3 regions of the Methylotuvimicrobium sp. KM1 genome follow, and region 2 is predicted to be linked to each of the others. Evidence: riboswitches for the same ligand, from Rfam matches in the RefSeq annotation. Region 2 holds a riboswitch; each other region holds the start of a gene.
What was found. Region 2 has a riboswitch for cyclic di-GMP ahead of ACINK7_RS04595 (hypothetical protein). Riboswitches for the same ligand answer to the same signal wherever they lie in the genome.
Positions count from the first base shown of each region.

Region 1: another riboswitch for cyclic di-GMP. It lies ahead of ACINK7_RS15940 (hypothetical protein); the one in region 2 lies ahead of ACINK7_RS04595 (hypothetical protein).
Region 3: another riboswitch for cyclic di-GMP. It lies ahead of ACINK7_RS20705 (S8 family serine peptidase); the one in region 2 lies ahead of ACINK7_RS04595 (hypothetical protein).

Region 1 is NZ_CP173170.1:3,713,900-3,718,089, forward strand. Features, by position in the region: partial or broken gene ACINK7_RS15935 (cytochrome-c peroxidase) at 1-106, opposite strand, end outside; gene ACINK7_RS15940 (hypothetical protein) at 881-1,747, opposite strand; cyclic di-GMP riboswitch class I at 1,947-2,021, opposite strand; gene ACINK7_RS15945 (hypothetical protein) at 3,124-3,273, shown strand; gene ACINK7_RS15950 (VPLPA-CTERM sorting domain-containing protein) at 3,311-4,183, shown strand.
Region 2 is NZ_CP173170.1:1,053,156-1,057,345, forward strand. Features, by position in the region: gene ACINK7_RS04585 (hypothetical protein) at 1-271, opposite strand, end outside; gene ACINK7_RS04590 (hypothetical protein) at 490-1,332, opposite strand; gene ACINK7_RS04595 (hypothetical protein) at 1,528-2,280, opposite strand; cyclic di-GMP riboswitch class I at 2,306-2,395, opposite strand; gene gspE (type II secretion system ATPase GspE) at 3,370-4,190, shown strand, end outside.
Region 3 is NZ_CP173170.1:4,753,591-4,757,780, forward strand. Features, by position in the region: gene ACINK7_RS20705 (S8 family serine peptidase) at 431-2,257, opposite strand; cyclic di-GMP riboswitch class I at 2,342-2,427, opposite strand; gene ACINK7_RS20710 (bile acid:sodium symporter family protein) at 3,056-3,988, shown strand.

The DNA.
Region 1 (4,190 bases), 2.5 Mb from region 2:
CTCCCCATGAACTACTTCCATTGAAAACATTATTTGCGCGTCCATCCCAAAAATTTCGATGATTGAAAACCGAATTAATCACAGTTGGCGTATTGCGGGGTTCGACTCTACGGGTATTGGTTCCATTGACATGAAAAACCGGGTCCGCATCGCGGTCACATGCATCATTTGCATTACCTGTTCGACTGGTATTGATAAATTCGCCACTAAAAGTCCCTGATGACGAAACCACATCGTCAGAATTAAATGATACCGGTGATGCATGACTCAAAGGATTGAATCGGCGATGAAAAGGGAAATCGCGGCGACTAAGAGTATAATTGGGCCCCATTTCATCATTGGATGATGACAGATCGAATGCTTGTTCTTCTAATAGTTTGGACTTAGCCCCCGGATTCAATTGATTTTTGACACGACGATCGGCACCGGCGTGAAAATGGCATGAACCGCAAGCCATTCCATCACTTCCGACATTCGTATCCCAAAACAATGCTTTTCCAAGCGCGATGGCTGCATTTTTGTTAACTACAATTGGCTCGGCACCATCCAGTAAGCCCGGTACTTCAGGCACTTGCAAATGCTTGAGACTAATCGGCATGGGACCTACGCCTGTCGCAGAGACAGAATGGCTTATCATTAAAGCAACCAACCCCAAAACATAAAAATAAACATGACGAAAACTTGTCATCTATCAACTCCGAAGGTTCATTTATTAAAATCCTTCATTATTTTGATTTTAAAAAAATTTAATCTTGACCAGTCATGCTTAAAAAGTAGATTTCTTTAGCAACCTTATATTCAATCCAAGCTCAGTCAATCGCAAACATAGCCAAAGTAAATTGCGCTTCCGTGCGCTTCGATATCTCCTTGAAACTTCTCTTTATGCTTGAGCTTTTCTTCGTGCGCCTCCTATCAAACCGACCAATGCAGTGCCGAACAACCAAACAGCTGCTGGTACCGGAACACTGGATACGGCCATAGTCATCGGCGAACCACCCAATGCACCATCAGCGCCCCCTACATAGATCGCATACCAACCTGCAGCCAGATCATTTAACATCAAACTGGCAGACTCGCCCGCTACAATAGAACCACTCACCAAACCATTGCCGTCATAAGCGCCAATTTGCAACTCCGCGCCCCAGGCTGTTGTCCCGGAAGCGGGACCTGAATTCGCGTACCCCATTGTTTCTAATGCTCCGTTAGCACTGTTGCCGACTGTTTTGTTGTCAACACCATAAGCTGGAGTCGTAATACTGTCATCGGTCATCCAATAGGTTCCGTAAGTTCCAATCGCTCCGACTTGATTGAAAGAATGCGGAACACCTTGTGGACCGCTAGCGATACCAGGCACTTCACCGGTCCCACCTGTCCCACCGTCAAACTCACCATCAGTCCGCCACACCGTAAAGCCCGGCGACATATCACCAGCATTGACTGCTGTAACGGAAACCGTAGTTGTTGCGGATTCTGTCAAATAAAATGTAAACCATTTGTTACCTGCATGAGCCCATGCAGCATTACCCAATGCAGCGTTACTCGCGTAACCATTTACGCTAGTTGTAAAGGCGTTGGTTGCAATAGAGCCGCCTGCACTTGAAATCACATTGCCGCCGACCCAGAACGAATTACCTTGACCAGACCCATTGGGATTGACAGCGCCGGCTGCCATCGCGGCGCCGCTAGTCAATGCCAAAGCCGCTACGACCAATGTAGACTTGAACACAGATTGTACAGATATATTCATTATTTAATTTCCCAAACCACATCACGTTTTTTTTAACCGGGTGTGGTAGATTTAAGTTGTCGTTAAATTTTGGAATTGTCTGATGTTTTTAGGCTGTCCGCCGAAATAAACAACTCCAGTTTAGCGAGCTTGTTTTGCGGGACGGCCGTATCGATAACCCCATTATCGATATGCTTTCCTGCTCTCCCTAAAGCTCCTAGGAGGCAACCCGGCTGTCTGAATCAGACCCGCGGCTTTCCGACCCCGCCTTGCGACGAGTGTGGCAACTTACCATAGCTACAAAAATGCAACTTTTTAAGTTAAGCAAAATACGAGCCACACTGCATATGAAGATAAATTTTCCTAGACTTAAGTCGAAACGAACTTTGATGCGTTTTTATTACTTTGTTTTAGCTAGCTTTTTATTATTTAAAAGCCAGCCGAAACGCTTTAGGTTTACGGTTTGCAGTTGCGGCTTCGATAATCAAACCCCCGATAACCATGTTAAAAACACGTGACTAGACACAAAAGTGCGTGATATCACACACTCTCCTATCGATGTTTCACTTTCCCGATCTTGCTTGCGGCACTGATATTTTTAAAAATGAGGAGAGCGGCTAAATTACTCGGATAATGCGCTTAATAAACCTTTCATTACGCAAATGCGAAGTAATTGATGTAAAGAAGAAAAAACTAACCTGCCTCAGGGTAAACGCATTAAAATAAATGCCATATCAATATGTTATGACTATTCAACCTAAGCTTGCAGAACATTTTATTTGTTAGTTTTTATTTTGTGGCACTAATAACTACTATGAAATTACTAAAAACACTACGCATTATAACCATTTGATTTTATATTCTATTTTAATGCGTTTATCCTGCAGCCCCCCCAGCCCCCTTTTTTGTTCTTTTGTTTTATATTTGGATACCTTACGAGAATAACGCCAGAATTAATCCCTAATCATCAATGCCGTTTCGATTTTGGCTGAAGCCTATCTTTAATCAAGTTGGTTTATGTGTGATATGACACAGTACATTGAGTCATATCACCTATCGACAACCAAGCCTACCCTATCGATCAACCAGTCTCTCGCTAAATTTAAGCAAGGGACTACTTAACCGGAATACCCTCCAAAACGACCTGCGTATAGCTAATATAAATCAATAAGATAGAGCCGCACTATTATAATGACTCGTAAAAAGAATTAATCCTATTTAGAGCAGCCTAAATGGTAAAGATGGCATTTTTTTTGCTTTTTAACTAACGGTAGTTAATTTCGGCAGAGGATACAATCTCGAGCGACTTAAGGTAAGCCTCACATTTATTGAATGTCCCTTAAATACCTATGCATCTTGGTATAAGCCTTTAGACAAATCGTTACCCCGATAATCAAATGAAAGACCTCAAAAAGATGCGTATTTACCCAGAACCACTTGGCAGCCCCTCCCTACAAGGGCCGGAAACAATACAACCAATCTTACTAAAACATACCTTTGCGCATTATGTTTCGACAGCGGCCTATGAAAACGTTACCGAAATTTAAAATGCAAAAATATTTAACTAAACAAGGAGTTCAATCGATGAAAAAAAAACCATTAGCTAAAGCAGTTGCTATGGCCGTTACCAGCGCAGCAATGACTGTTGGCGCCATGCCGAATGCCTCTGCTCATGTTATGTACAACACTTACATAGCCTCATCCGGTACCGATGGATGGACCCGAGTAGACGGTTCCGGAAATTCCGGCGCACAGGTCCCTTGGGTCGGCACAACGGGCGGCGAAAGCCCATTCGGCTATGTCGGTAAACAGGCGATGAACTGGGCGGTAGCCATTCACTCAGCCAATGAAAGCCATGAGGTTTCACAGGCACATGCCCTTTCGGTTTACGGCGCTAACGTTGATATAGATACCGCTGACGGCGCCTGGGGCTCCTGGCCCGTTAACGAGTCTAACCCGGGGTTTACGCAAGGTTGGGCGCATCACACGGATTACGGATTATTGAAATCTCATGTAACCGCCGTGATCACTCTTAGCCCTGAATCGTTAGGCCCTTTGATCAATAACTTCGGAATAAGCGTATTTAAAGGAATGGATGATGGAACGGCCGGCTATAGCCGTCATGCCGCATGGAATATCGGCTATATATCCGGCGCCTATGAAGACCCTGCCAAAGAGAACAACCCTCACGGAACGAACAACGTTATTTATGAAACACATTCCGATTCCGGAGATATCACCTTTACCGCATTAGCTGGGCAAATTTATTCGATCTATTTAGGTGGTAATGTGGTCAATGGACAAAATTTCGGTCCTGTAGAAAATTATCAGTTAACCATTAGCGCATCACCGGTGCCAATTCCCGCAGCAGCCTGGTTACTGGGCAGTGGTTTAATCGGTTTGGTCTCTTTCAGCCGAAAAAGAAACCGTATAAGTCCGGAATCCGCCTGTCATTAATTACTTC
Region 2 (4,190 bases):
GTTGATTGAAAGTGTGGCCGTCGACATAGGCGCTGACCGGCACCGAAAAAGGCGTGCATCCTTTTACATAAACAAGCGCTTCGGTGGCTTGCATGAGGCCTTCGTAAAGAGCGAAAGCCGCTCTTTCAGTGTCTCTCATATTGGTCATATTCAACAGAGGGGCTGCAGGTCCATTGTTGTATATGGCAGGAGCACCTGGAGGGTTGGCGCTGGCCAGAGTTGAAATGCCGAGCAATACGGCTGCTGCTGTGGTGGTGATTTTAGTTTTCATAAAAAACTCCTTTATTTTTTAAAGTATTTTTTGCCATGGTTGTTAAAATAATTGTTATATGTATGGCAATCGTTTTGGTTTTAACGAACACGAGCTCTATTCAATAAATGAATATTAAATAACAACTATCGATCAATCATTTTGTAATTTAATACCCATAAAGCTCGGTTAAGGCAGAAAATACCGCCCGGTATTAAATCGGGCGGTTATAGGCTTGGTTATGGCGCCTGAATCAAGCTGCAGCCATTCAGTTCGGTATCAGGAGCGCTTGGAGTCACCTGAGAAACGGTCAAATTGCCGTCTTGCCAGAACAAACCGGGTTGACTGTAGCCTACGGTTGACAGAGTGATTCGGCATGCACCAACACCCACTAAACGGTCTTTTTGGAATACGGTACAGCCTTGTTGGCCGTTGTCGCGAACCGCTTTGGATTTTTGCCACCATTTATTCACAGGGTAGCCGGATTTCGATAGGGTTTGTAAGCCGTAATCATAGATTTCATAGAATTGGCCCGGCCCATAAGTGTTGCCATGGTAAAAGTCTTTGATAGCAGCGCTATAGAATGTGTCAGGTCTTCCGTTTTGGCCGGCAACTCTTAAAGAGGTTCTTTCGTTGACCATCAAGTTATTAAGATGGTTGTAAGTGTATCTACCGCGCAGGTTATCTACGGCAACGTTGTTCAAGATCCCAGCAATTGGAGCTTGTGTGACGTCGATGTTTTGACCAAAACCGGGAACCGGTGCTTGCAGGGCTGCTTCAAGTCTTACGCCATTGAATGTTTGAACTTCGAGTTGATTAATGCCGTTGCCGTCAGAGTAGGCCGATACGGGCACCGAGAAAGGCGTGCATCCTTTTACATAAACAAGCGCTTCGGTGGCTTGCATGAGGCCTTCGTAAAGAGCGAAAGCCGCTCTTTCAGTGTCTCTCATATTGGTCATATTCAACAGAGGGGCTGCAGGTCCATTGTTGTATATGGCAGGAGCACCTGGAGGGTTGGCGCTGGCCAGAGTTGAAATGCCGAGCAATACGGCTGCTGCTGTGGTGGTGATTTTAGTTTTCATAAGAAACTCCTTTACTTTAAATTTAAAGTATGGTTGCCATGATTGTTATGGTAATCGCCGCATCCATGGCAAATGCGGTGATTAAAAGAGCTAAGTGCTCAATTTTATTAATTTATTTTTTCTGAGATTAATTTCCGGCTGATCCAGGCTGATAATCTGTATTACGCTTGAATGCCTTCGATTTCATTGTTTACATTACGCTAACTTTCTGCGCCAGGAAGTCACCAGTCCGATCATTGCTGTGCCCATCAGCCAAATAGCGCCTGGAACAGGTACATGGCTAACTGGTGCCGAGCATGAAGTGCAACTAGTGCCCATTACTTCAAAAAGATACGGCGATCCGTGTGCTCCAAGTGGATTCCAATAAGCGGCATAATACTGGCCGTCATGGCCGGCACCGTTATAAGACCATTCTATAGGAAACGACAGGCTTTCATTGCTGAGAAAGAGCCAATAGGCTGTGTTTGGTTGTAAAAGCGCGGCTTCATTGGGATCTTGCGAAGGTGCGTCGAACCAAACGTCATTGCCGCCAAAGTGTTCCAGCTGCACAAAGCTGTCGGGAATCGATAAGTCGAACAGCTTGTCTCCGGGAATGTGAGAATCCCCTCCCAAAAAGTTGTTGCTATAAACAGCTAGCGATATGCCGTCGTTTCCGGACGAATCCTTAAGAGAGACTAAGTCGCCTGAAAAGTGACCGCCGGACGCTAAAGATAGGCGGACGCTGTCTAATAAGCAGCCATTAGGGCAGTTAAAAGGATCTACCGTAAATCGGCCGGCTGCCCAATCAGGTTCGCCGCCCTCAAAAAAGGGCGCTACAAGCGATTCGCCGCCGGAATATCCAAAAGGGAAGGTGTCGTAGATAGAAACTGATGCAGAAGCGGTACCGGCAAAAAGGCCCAGTGCAACGGCAGCGCTTAATTTTTTTAACGGTGCTTTAATTTTCAACATAATTACCTCTAATATGTTTGAAATTAAGTGCGGCCAGACTATCTGATGGAAAATGGAGAGTATCAGACTCTTGGCTTTCCGCCCCCGCCTCGCGACGGGTAAGGCTTTTAACTTAATCGAGCTAAAAAATCCCTAGTGATTCAAGTTGTCTGGCTCGAGCAATTAAATGTGAGTATCGCCGAACCGTCCATAATCCAGGCATTATCCCAAATGCCTCATAAATTATTCGTTAGTTTCGTTAAAAAGCGCTTAAGGTAGAAAGTATTTCATACGTTAAATGCGCTTTGGCTTGCCATATAGTAGGTGCTTGTAATTGACAAGGTATTTTTTTGTTTTCGCATAAAACACGTGCATAGAGCGTGCCATCAGTCGATTTTGTTCTTTCAAGGCATTGAATTGTCAATTAAATAAAATGCATTTTGTGACGGAAGGCGCGTTTATTTTGGAAGCTTCATTTCGTGATGTAAAAATTATTGACAGTTTTATGTCTTAACAAAAGCTTAAAACGATTAAATCCGCCAAACGCCAAGAAAAGAAAATATGCATTGTTAATGAGAAGTATCAGCGTTTGTAGGGAAAAATTTGTAAGCAACTGAAAGACAAGGAAAGTATGGGGCGTCATTACAGGCTGTTTTATTCTTTGGGGCGCTTAGGCTTGCCGAAGGGCTGGGGGAAAAGGATGATGTAAAAAATTTTGACGAATGATGCAATAAATTGATCCAACTTAAAAACTGGATCTTATTTTGCTTGTAAAAGAATAAAGACGGATGTTAGTCGGTTTGTTTTTTTGCCTATCCGTTAATAAATTAATGTACGGAAAAACAGATACATATGAATGGCGGGGTATTTTTGGGAGTCTTGAAAGGCTAAATGATTTGCTTTGAGGTAAGTGTTAAATATTCTGACATAAGGCCGTATAAGAGAGGCTTATCTCGATACGGATAAAAGATTTTGACTCGTAAGGGCTTGGTTATTTCATAGTATTGAAATAGGTTATCATTGGCCTTGGGGCTTATCTTTTATTAACCTCAGCTTTAATTGCACCCATGGTTTATAATCTGCCCGAATCTATATAGCCAGGACTGTTCAATGGATTACTCAATTGCCAAGTACGCGCCTGAATACCATCCCTTTCTTAGTTATCTACAGCACCAAGATAAATTGACCGATGCCGAGCTAAAAAAGGTCGATCGGGTCATGCAGTCGACGGTGGCCGAAACCTTGCCGCATTTATTGATTAAGCTCGGTATTTGTTCGGAAAGCGATATCGCGGAAGCTTTTGTTGTAACGCATGACGTAGAAAAAGTCGGGGTCGAGGATTACCCGCTTGAAACGCCTCTGCCCAATCATGTGTCCCTGCGATTTCTGAAACAATTTCATGTAATCGGTTTGCGCAATACCGATGATGCAATTCATGTTGCGGTAATGGATCCGGAAAATCGCTTTGTGTTGGATGCGTTGCAACTGGCTACCGCTAAGCCGATTATTGCGAAAGTCGGAGTGATGTCGGAAATCGATGCCGCGCTCGAACTGCAATACGGCGAAGGTAAATCGCAAATGGATAAGCTATTTGCCAATCTCGAGACAGACGAGATCGGCGAAGAGGATCTGGAACACCTTAAAGATATGGCGAGTGAAGCGCCGGTGATCAAAATGGTTAATCTGATCATGCAGCGCGCGATTGAGAGCCGAGCTTCTGATATCCATATCGAGCCGTTCGAACAGCGCTTGAAAGTCCGCTTACGCGTCGACGGCGTGCTGCAAAATATCGATGCGCCGCCGGTAACATCGACCGCGGCCGTGCTTTCGCGCATAAAAATCATGGCCAAGCTCAATATCGCCGAGCGCCGATTGCCGCAAGACGGCCGAATCAAGCTGCAAATGCTGGGCAAGGAATTGGATTTGCGGGT
Region 3 (4,190 bases), 1.5 Mb from region 2:
TTCGTCGCGATTTCGAAGCCACTGATGTTCAATATCCGCAGATTTATCAAACAGCACCGTCTCCAGGTATACGACGAACTCTGTTTAGCAAGTTTACGGATACTTGTGTATAACGGCGAGCGCAGAGCGTGGGAACGATAATTGCCGGAGGATTGAATAGTTACTTGAATTCAGCTTATAAAAAAACCTCGTAAAAAAGACTATATCCGCATTAATAGATGAAAAGATGAAAAAACTAGCCAATTACGAAACATAAAGATTTTAGAGCACGCACCGCGCACTTTTTCGCAATATTCCGAAGCAGTTAATTACCAAGCCAAAAAGGTACGCGATACGTACCCTACGACTGCATACAGAACTTTATAAAAATCCTGCTAAAAAAAACGCCGACTGACGCCGGCGTTTTTTGGATTGCAGATTTTAGTTTTGCTTATTTGAAAACTGTAACGGTATGTTTGGAGGTTTTATTCGAAGTATCGGTCGCGATCGCTTCGATGATATAGGTACCTCGGCTTTCTCTATTGGTATTCCAATTGTGGGATAAACTACCGCCATCTACTGAACTTACCATCCTGCCGTTAATGAACAACCGGATATTGGCAACCGCAACGTCGTCTTCCGCCGAAACATTTATTTTAACTACTCGTGATACTCGGCTACCGTCGGCTAGATTACTGATTGCTACGGTTGGAGCCGCCATATCTTCAATCACTTCTTCGATAGGCTCATCAACGACTTCTTCAATCGTATTTTTGACCGTTACATTAACATCATTTGAAACCCCGTCATTACCCACCGCATCGATTGCGGTTGCGCTCAAGGTTACGGAGCCATCTGCGACTTGATTGGAATCCCAGCTAAATTGGTAAGGTGCGGTCGTATCGGTACCGACATAGAAACCATTGGCATAGAGCGTCACTTCGCTCACACCGACATTATCGGTGGCATTGACCTCGACTTCAACCAATCCGCTGACGGTATTTCCCCCCGTTGGCGAGAAAATATTGACTGAAGGCGCCTCGTTATCGACAGTGACATTCACCATGCTTTGCGCCATTTCAACCGCTACGGCGGCATTGATGCGGCCGTGACCATAGTATGGGTGGATATCGCCAGCGATTTTATCGGCCGAGGATTTCAAGATTTGCTCGACTTCATCGGGCGTTAGTGTTGGATTCGCGCCCTGAATCAGGGCAACCACGCCTGCAGCCACTGGTGACGAAAACGATGTGCCGTTCCAACTTCCATAGCCGCCGCCGCGCGTAGTGGTTTGAATCGATGCGCCCGGCGCCGCAACATCGATGAACTCGCCATAATTCGACCAAGAAGCCTTGGCATCGGAGCTAGTCGTAGCCGAAACGCTGATCATATGAACATTATCTTTAAATCCAGGATCGACGCCGTCGTTACCGGCCGCAACAACAACCAGGCCACCTTTGCTGCGCATGTATTGTGCGGCATTGGTTACCGCAGAACTGTTGGAAACGCCGTAACTGATGTTCGCGACGTCAGCACCTTGATCGGCCGCCCAGTTCAAGCCACGAGCAATATCGCTCCAATAAGCCCAACCATCACTACTGTTGGTAATGCGCACCGGCAATATTTGCGCATTCCAAGCGACGCCGGCAACGCCGTTAGCGTTATCGGTTGTGGCAGCTGCCGTACCCGCTACCGCCGTGCCGTGTCCATGTACATCAGAACTGTTGGTGCTGCCGTCGACCGCATTCCAACCGGGCAGCATTTTGCTGGATAAGTCAGAGTGCGCGCTATCGACACCGGTATCCAAAATAGCAATCACGGTGTTGTCAGCTTTTGTTGAGCTCCAAGAGGTTGGTGCTTGAATTTTGGGCAAATGCCATTGGTTGCCGTAACGCGGATCGTTGGGCGTCGTCAAGCTGAGTTCGACCGCCATATCGAGCTCTGCGAATTCGACATGAGGATTTTTGGATAATGCTCGAATAACGGCTTGCTCGGCTTGTGGTGGTACAGAGATAACATGCACTCCGATGTTACCGATTATCTCTTTTTTTTGGCCTTTATTGCGTTTCAGAATTTTGTCGAATTCTCTGTCCGATAATCCGGCTTTCGGTTTGACCAAAATTTGGCCTTCTTTCCAAGGCTTGTCGGGGGCTGCGTAGGTTGGTCCGGCTGTACCGCCCAACACACCGGCAAGCAATACCGCCGCTACGGCTTTGGAAAGCTGAGTTGAATTAAATGTGTTTTGATTTTTTTGACTTCTTCGGCTGTTAGAGCTCATGACCCCACTCCTTATTTAAAATAAAGGTCCGAAGGAGTTCCTTGAAGCTGAATATAAATTGGCGTAATGTTTGCGCTATGCCAATTTAGCAATCCCACTGTCATAGGAATAACTCCGTTAGACTGGAAACTTTGCGTCGCCACCTTTCGATGGTTTTGCCCTTTTATGATTTTCGATTGACTGGAGCGTCTAAAAGCCCTTTGAAAGCTTTTTTCGTTCCGGTTGAGTTACAGTGTATAAATTTCAGAAAAAATTGATGTGATTTGCTTGGCAAAAAATTATTTAGAAAAATCATCTTGTTATTGTTAATATCGGTTCAGTGAATTAGTAAGCACTTTTGCGTTGCCCATTTCGACCTCCCCCACAAAAACTTTTTGAGTTTTAGCCATTCGTTCATCTTTAATTAGGCGCAATGGCCGACAGTGCATAGATCAAATCGCCTAAGAAAGAAATTTCTTTTAGGCGAGTTTTTGTCAGCAAAAGATTACACAAGAAGTCTTATTTTGACCTTAACTCAGATAAGCGCTTGGCCTAAATTCAATAGTTCTCTCTATCGCAATTTAGATTTAGGCATGAGGGATTGGTGATCATAGGTTATAAAGCGCCAGGCGTAGGGTGCGCATCGCGCACCTGGGCCGGGAAATCTTGTCGGCTTGGAACCGTGGAAAGGTGCGTGATGCGCACCCTACGGTGCTAAATTCAATAGTTCTCTCTATAGACAAACTCAGGGTTGAGCAACAGCAAATACGCCCATTTGAAGTATACTTGTCGCCTATCATTTATTCGGTTTAAAACGACGTGCTTCGCTTACTTAATTTGCTCGCCAATCTTTTTCCTTTTTGGGTCATCACCTGTAGCGGTTTAGCATTATTTTTTCCTGCTTGGTTTACTTGGTTCAGCGGTCCGATGATCGTTTGGGGCTTGGCTATTATCATGATCGGCATGGGTATTACGCTTAGCTTCGAGGATTTTCGACGGGTAACGCGCACGACTCGACCGGTTTTAATCGGCGTCGTTGCTCAATTTGCCGTGATGCCTCTTTTGGGATGGGCCATAGCTTATGGATTTTCGCTCAATCCGCAATTGGCGGTCGGCCTGATACTGGTGGCATGCTGCCCCGGCGGTACCGCATCAAACGTGGTTAGCTACATTGCTCATGCCGATGTCGCGCTATCGGTATTGATGACGATGTGCTCCACATTCGCCGCCGTTGTCATGACGCCGCTATTGACTCACTGGCTAGCCGGTGCCTATGTTCCGGTGGATGCTTGGAGCTTATTTTTCAATACTCTACAAGTGGTGATTCTGCCGGTTTTGTCGGGTATGTTGCTAAATCGTTATACGCCGCGCCTGGTTCAGGCTGTAACACCTGTCGCACCGCTCGTTTCAGTGATGGTCATCGCATTGATTTGCGCAAGCATCATTGGCGCGAATGCAGGCACGATAAAGGATTCGGCTTTACCTTTGTTGAGCGCGGTTGCCTTATTGCATCTAGGCGGATTTACAATCGGCTATGCAATGGCTCGCTTGATGAAGCTTGAAGAAAACGCATCCCGCACAATTTCAATTGAGGTGGGCATGCAAAACTCCGGCTTAGGCGCGGTACTTGCTCAATCCAGCTTTGCACAAATGGCCCTTGCACCGATTCCCTCTGCCATTTCGGCGAGTTTTCATTCGATCATCGGCAGTGTACTGGCAGCCTGGTGGCGTATACGAAAGACTAAAAGATAGACGGGAATAATGCCGAATGAATTATTTGCTTTTTGCTGCTCGGCAATTGCCGAGCAGCATCCCCCATAAGCGCTAACTTAGTGCCTATAATATGGTGTATTTGTGGCTTTATTCGTCATATCGGCTGGATTGCCGATATTCAGGTTACATAAGTGTGAAGCTAAGCATTGCCATCCCTGGCCCTGGATTCCGCCAATCCCTG